Regions from separate parts of the Vibrio sp. 970 genome, predicted to be linked through region 2. Evidence: riboswitches for the same ligand, from Rfam matches in the RefSeq annotation. Region 2 holds a riboswitch; each other region holds the start of a gene.
What was found. A riboswitch is a leader RNA that binds a small molecule or an ion and turns the genes downstream of it on or off. The one in region 2 is predicted to bind thiamine pyrophosphate.
Positions count from the first base shown of each region.

Region 1: linked by a shared signal. The riboswitch ahead of thiD (bifunctional hydroxymethylpyrimidine kinase/phosphomethylpyrimidine kinase) and the one ahead of thiC (phosphomethylpyrimidine synthase ThiC) in region 2 are both predicted to bind thiamine pyrophosphate.
Region 3: linked by a shared signal. The riboswitch ahead of thiB (thiamine ABC transporter substrate binding subunit) and the one ahead of thiC (phosphomethylpyrimidine synthase ThiC) in region 2 are both predicted to bind thiamine pyrophosphate.

Region 1 covers NZ_JAWOTW010000002.1:3,911-6,174, reverse strand. Annotated here, with positions in the region: gene R7Q11_RS02565 (ABC transporter ATP-binding protein) at 1-149, opposite strand, end outside; gene thiD (bifunctional hydroxymethylpyrimidine kinase/phosphomethylpyrimidine kinase) at 139-996, opposite strand; TPP riboswitch at 1,094-1,201, opposite strand; gene R7Q11_RS02555 (TldD/PmbA family protein) at 1,558-2,264, shown strand, end outside.
Region 2 covers NZ_JAWOTW010000027.1:34,820-37,083, reverse strand. Annotated here, with positions in the region: gene R7Q11_RS23520 (multicopper oxidase family protein) at 1-451, shown strand, start outside; gene crcB (fluoride efflux transporter CrcB) at 575-958, shown strand; TPP riboswitch at 1,019-1,117, shown strand; gene thiC (phosphomethylpyrimidine synthase ThiC) at 1,281-2,264, shown strand, end outside.
Region 3 covers NZ_JAWOTW010000005.1:108,744-111,007, reverse strand. Annotated here, with positions in the region: gene mpl (UDP-N-acetylmuramate:L-alanyl-gamma-D-glutamyl-meso-diaminopimelate ligase) at 1-317, shown strand, start outside; gene R7Q11_RS09275 (flavin prenyltransferase UbiX) at 323-961, shown strand; TPP riboswitch at 999-1,135, shown strand; gene thiB (thiamine ABC transporter substrate binding subunit) at 1,208-2,200, shown strand; gene thiP (thiamine/thiamine pyrophosphate ABC transporter permease ThiP) at 2,242-2,264, shown strand, end outside.

The DNA.
Region 1 (2,264 bases), on a different contig from region 2:
GTGGTTTTCCCGCAGCCACTGCGACCAAGTAACACTGTCCATTGATTAGCAGGAATAGTCATACTCAACCCTGCTAGCGTTGGTGTTTGGCTGTCTTTGTATCGCAGACTAGCATCGGAAAGCTGAATGCCAATCGCGTTAGCGAACATAAGTATGACCCGCAAAAAAGTGGTTCACAGGGCCATGGCCTTTACCTACATCCAATTCATCAGCGTGTGCGATAGCTTGGCTGATGTACTGCTTACCCAGGTGCACCGCTTTGTGTAGGTTGTTGCCTTGGCCAAGATAAGACGCAATGGCGGAAGAAAGTGTACAGCCTGTGCCATGAGTGTTTTTGGTTGGAAATCGCTTGGCGCTAATTAACTCGGCACTGTCTTGCATGATAAGCAGATCGTTGCTGTTTTCATTTTCTTCAAGGTGACCGCCTTTGAGCAGAATAGCTTTGGCGCCAAGCGCACGAAGGTCGGTAATCATATCGTTCATTTCAGATTCTGATTGAGGCATTGGCTTACCCGTCAATGCTGCGCCTTCGGGTAGGTTAGGGGTAATGATGTCTGCGAGCGGAATCAATTCTTCTTTTAAAGTGCTGATTGCCGACTGTTCCAGTAATAGATCGCCGCTGGTGGCCACCATCACAGGGTCAATCACGAGGTGTTTTGGCTGGTATTGTTTAATTTTGTCTGCAACGACTTTGATGATGTTGGAATCTGCCAGCATGCCCACTTTGACTGCAACGATGTTGAGGTCGGTAAATACTGCATCAAGTTGGCTCTCTACATGGTCGAGAGGAATGGGGAAAATCGCAGAAACGCCTTGGGTATTTTGCGAAGTAATCGCCGTGATTACCGAGCAAGCAAAACTGCCGGTTGCGGACATCGCTTTGATGTCGGCTTGAATACCTGCACCGCCACCACTGTCTGAGCCCGCGATGGTCAATACGATAGGGGTAGGCAAGGCTGGCGTGTGATGTGAATGAGGTTGTGATTGCTGCGTCATGGTCGCTCCTACTACAAGACGTATAGGAACTGACTTTGACCGTTGCAGATAGATCGATTTTTCGATCGCTATCGCTTACCTAAGAGGGGCGACGAAAGGCAAAGTGTGCATAGTTCCCTACGTCAGTGCTAACTGAATCAGGTTCAACGGGTCTCGAATTTCGATCTCAGCCAACACTTGTCGTGTGGCCCCCCGACTATTTCGTCAAGATAATAGCAGTTCACTCAGTTACGGTGCACGTGTTTTTTCCGGCCAAGAGGGGGCAATCGATTAAATATGAGACTTGAGAGCAGTAACGAGAGAACAGAAATTAGTGTAAATAACGTGCCGCATTGAAACTGGCAGTTCAAGACACTATCTATTAGTGAGATGTCGACATAATACGTAACGAATCGTTGTTTGATTTAGCAAGGATTAGCATAAAACAAGGTTAAAAAAGTGTTAATATTTAACGCGTTGCCAATATGCTTTTGAGTCATCCAATTTAGGTTACGACTGTTATAAACAGAGTCTAACTCAAAGGTGGGGAAGGCTAGGACGATCAACGAGCAAGGAGATTTCATGCTTAATTCTGTAACAGCGAAAGCGGTGATCGATCATGCCCTCTTTTTAGGGGCTGATTTCGCTGAGCTATTCGTTGAACACCATCAAACCAACACTGTCCAGATCGCATCTGGTGAGGTGGACAAGGTTAACTCGGGTATCGATTTTGGTATCGGTATTCGTCTCTTCTTCGGTCATAAAGTGCTTTACGGTTACACCAACAGCACCGATGAAGCTGAACTTAAACGCGTAACCTCACTGCTTGCTGCAAAAGATAAGCGTGAGCAAATCGCGTCAGCAGGTTCTCTCAATCTGAACCGCTACCCAATTCAACATGGTTGTAGTTTGCCACTTGGCAAAGACGCTAACCTAGATTCTAAAATCGCGTTCTTATTGCAAGTTGACCAAGCCGCTCGCGCAGAGAGTGAACATATCAGCCAGTTCATCGGCAGCGTGCTTCAGCGCGAACAACAAGTGTCTATCTTCAACTCAGAAGGTCTACACGTTGACGATACTCGCCACTACATCCGAGTTGCTGGTAATACTGTCGCTCAAAAAGGTAATGAGCAGTCTTCTGGTATGGAAGGTCCTGGCGCTCTTGCTGGTTGGGAGTTCAGTGAACAGCTTGATGCGAAAGAGCTAGGTCAAACTATCGCGCAACAAGCGTTAGTAAAACTTGGTGCGGATGCTTGTCCATCGGGTGAAATGCCAGTAGTGATTGGTAA
Region 2 (2,264 bases):
ACCTCTCAACCCTGTGCCAGCTCTCGATTTGAAAAATGCAGAGCAAATCGATTATGTGTTTGAGTGGGAGGGGGCGATCACTCCTGCTGATAAATCGGGCAAAGCGATACCTAAGTTCTGGCTGATGAACAAACGGGCTTGGGAGGGAATGAGCAAAGATAATATTCCAGCGCCGCTTTCAACATTGGAGATGGGAAAAACCTATATCTTCAACCTAAAGAACGTCACCCAATATCATCATCCTATTCATCTTCATGGACACACATTTACGGTTCTTGAGTTAGATGGCAAAAAACTCGACGAACCGTTTCATACCGATACGGTCTTGCTTGGAAATAACGGCAGTGCGAAAGCGGCATTTGTTGCAGATAACCCTGGACGTTGGATGTACCATTGCCATGTGATCGAACACATGAAGACGGGTTTGATGGGTTACATCGAAGTAAAGTGACTCCTGTAACTTTTAAAATCTTGATAAGTTTTAAGCGCTATACTTTGCTGAATTCTAAGATTGTATAATCACTATTGCCGTAAATTTGATTACAATGTCGCCATTAACTTTTCTGGGGGAATTATGGGACAACTATCCGTTTTGGGTTTTATTGCATTGGGTGGTGCATTTGGTGCATGTTCTCGTTACTTAATTTCTGAACTTTGTGTCATTTTATTGGGGCGTGGTTTTCCATATGGTACGTTAACCGTTAACGTTGTTGGCTCATTTATGATGGGCTTATTGATAGCAGCTTTCGATAATGAACTTTTGGCAACGGAACCTTGGCGACAAGTGATTGGCTTGGGTTTTTTAGGGGCACTAACGACGTTTTCCACCTTCTCGATGGATAATGTGTTGCTCATGCAGCAGGGCGCTTTCTTTAAGATGGGGTTGAACGTATTGTTGAATGTCGTGTTAAGTATTTCAGCGGCGTGGATTGGCTTTCAATTATTGATGCGCAGCTAGCAAAGTAGTTAAAAATTGAACAGGTCGGCTTGGTTTCACCAAGCCGTTTTTATATACTGACATCACTTGTCGGAGTGCCATAAGGCTGAGACCGTTAATTCGGGATCCGTTGAACCTGATCAGATTAGAATCTGCGAAGGGAACAAGAGAAGATATTCACACCGGAGTTCTTTCTGGTTGACCTATCAAAAGTCGAATGTTGTTACAGGCAAATATCGTAAGCTTTAACTAGCCTTAATTTGACTCCTCTTGTCGCATCTATCCGTCAAGCATTTTTATCCAATTACTTTTTATCTAGTATAACAAAGCAAGGAAAAATGCTATGTCGAGTCGCAAACAAGCGAGACTGGAAGCAAAACAGTTCATTGATACACTCTCGGTACAACCGTACCCCAATTCAAGCAAAGTCTACGTAGAAGGCTCACGTCCAGATATTCGTGTGCCAATGCGTGAAATATCACTCGCTGATAGCCTTATTGGAGGCACAAAAGAAGCGCCTATATTCGAACCTAATGAGCCAGTACGCGTTTACGATACGTCGGGTGTATACACAGATCCAGAGCACACCATAGACCTCTATAACGGCTTACCTAAGCTGAGAGAAGGGTGGATTGAAGAGCGCGCCGATACTGAGCTACTTGATGAAGTAAGCTCGGTGTACACCAAAGAACGCTTAGAAGACGAAACACTAGACGATCTTCGTTACGGTAATCTACCACGTATTAGACGTGCCAAAGATGGCCATTGTGTGACTCAATTGCACTATGCTCGCAAAGGTATTATTACCCCAGAAATGGAATATATCGCGCTGCGTGAAAACATGGGGCGTGCCAAGTATCGCGATGAAGTGCTGAATCAACAGCATCCGGGTCAAAGCTTCGGAGCGAACCTACCAAAAGATATTACCGCCGAATTCGTGCGCAAAGAAGTCGCCGAAGGTCGCGCTATTATCCCTTCCAATATTAACCACCCAGAATCCGAACCAATGATCATTGGACGTAACTTTTTGGTCAAAGTGAACGCCAACATCGGTAACTCATCGGTCACTTCTTCGATTGAGGAAGAAGTAGAGAAGCTCGTTTGGGCGACACGTTGGGGTGGCGATACCGTTATGGATCTCTCTACTGGACGTAACATCCACGAAACTCGCGAGTGGATTCTACGTAACAGTCCGGTTCCGATCGGTACCGTACCAATGTATCAAGCGCTTGAGAAAGTGAATGGTGTTGCGGAAAACCTTAACTGGGAAGTGATGCGCGATACCCTGATTGAGCAAGCAGAGCAGGGCGTTGACTACTTTACTATC
Region 3 (2,264 bases), on a different contig from region 2:
TAGGTGAAAAACGCATCCTTGCTGTGTTAGAGCCGCGTTCTGCCACCATGAAGCGTGGTGTACACAAAAATACACTTGCAGAGTCACTACACAGTGCAGATGAAGTCTTCTTGTTCCAGCCAGATAATATCGAGTGGTCTGTGCAAGACATTGCTGATCAATGCAAGCAGCCAGCGTTTGTCGATGCCGATATAGATAACTTTGTGGCTAAAATTGTCGAACGTGCTCAGCCTGGAGACCAAATTCTGGTAATGAGTAACGGTGGCTTTGGTGGTATTCACGGAAAACTTCTTGAGCAGTTAAAACAAAAAGCCTGATTGATATGCAAAACAAAACACAACCCTCTCATAAAAAAGCCATCACGTTGGCATTAACGGGCGCATCTGGTGCTCCCTACGGCCTTCGTCTTTTAGAATGCTTGGTTGCGGCGGATTATCATGTCTACGTTCTGATTTCTTCGGCAGCTCGTGTTGTGATGGCAACCGAGCATAATCTTAAGCTGCCAAGTGGTCCAGAAGCAGCGCAGCAAGCATTGGTAGAGCACCTGAACTGCAATCGAAATAACATCACCGTTTGCGGTAAAGACGATTGGTTCTCGCCGGTTGCCTCTGGTTCTGCTGCACCCAAGCAAATGGTGGTTTGCCCATGCTCTGCGGGAAGCGTTGCAGCCATAGCACACGGTATGTCGGACAACTTGATCGAACGGGCCGCTGATGTAGTAATGAAAGAGCGCGGGCAGTTGTTGCTCGTGGTTCGCGAAACACCATTTTCAACGCTACATCTGGAGAACATGCACAAACTGTCGCAAATGGGCGTCACCATCATGCCAGCAGCTCCAGGCTTCTATCATCAGCCAAAGAGTATTGAAGACTTAGTGGATTTTATGGTGGCGAGAATTCTTGACCACTTAGGTATTGAGCAAGGTTTGGTGCCTCGTTGGGGTTATGACCAGCGCTCGTGAGCTGATTGTGTAACCACTCAAATACCTTTACAATCCATCCAACTCATCGGGGAGCAAACCCATTTAGCATTGAGTCAATCAATGCATTGGGGCGCTGAGACCTAAGTGTTTAACTAGGGACCCGTATTACCTGAACCAGATAATGCTGGCGTAGGAATTGAGTCTGGATATTGGAAGTCCTTAATAGCCGCCTCAAACCCTGTGCCGCTCAACTTATTTCTCTGAAATACTCATGGAGAGCGAGCAGTGAAACCTACTCTAAATCTGATTGCCCTAGCTGCAATCACCTCTACTTCAGCGTTTGCCGCTGAAAACACATTAACCATCTATACCTACGACTCTTTTGCCGCAGATTGGGGGCCAGGTCCTAAAATCGAGCAAGCTTTTGAAGCAAAATGTGGCTGTGACGTTAACTTCGTAGCGTTGGACGATGGTGTGTCGATTCTGAATCGTCTTCGTCTTGAAGGCGGTAATAGCAAAGCGGACATCGTATTAGGTTTGGATAACAATCTGATGGCAGAAGCGAAGAAAACCGATCTGCTTGCCGAGCACAATGTGGATACGGCTAACACAGTGTTACCAAACGGTTGGAGTGACACTACGTTTGTACCGTACGATTACGGCTACTTCGCGTTTGTGTACAACAAAGAGAAACTGGCTAATCCGCCGAAAAGCATGAAAGAGCTGGTGGAAACGCGCAACGATCTGAAAGTGATTTACCAAGATCCGCGGACTTCAACGCCGGGCCAAGGCTTAATGCTATGGATGAAATCTATTTATGGCGACGATGTGACGCAAGCGTGGCAGAAGCTAGCGAGCAAAACCGTAACGGTCACGAAAGGTTGGTCTGAGGCGTATTCTATGTTCCTCAATGGTGAGTCCGATTTAGTGCTTTCTTACACCACTTCACCTGCGTACCACTTAATTGCGGAAAACGATTCGAAGTTTGCTACGGCGAATTTTGCTGAAGGCCACTACATGCAAGTTGAAGTAGCCGCCAAAGTGAAAGGGGCAAAAAATTCAGAACTTGCTGATCAATTTATGAGTTTCATTTTAAGTGATGAGTTCCAATCGGCGATGCCAACGGGTAACTGGATGTACCCAGTCACTGACGTTGAGTTACCTAAAGGTTTTGAAACTTTGAGTGTTCCAAGCAAGTCGTTGAACTTTAGTGCTGATGAAGTGGCAAAAATGCGTAAGTCTTGGATTCGCGAATGGCAAAGCGCATTGACGTTTTAGCTGACGTTTCCATCCTCATCTGAATGAGATAGGTTTTACCTTTGAATTCTGTTCCAAAAATAGG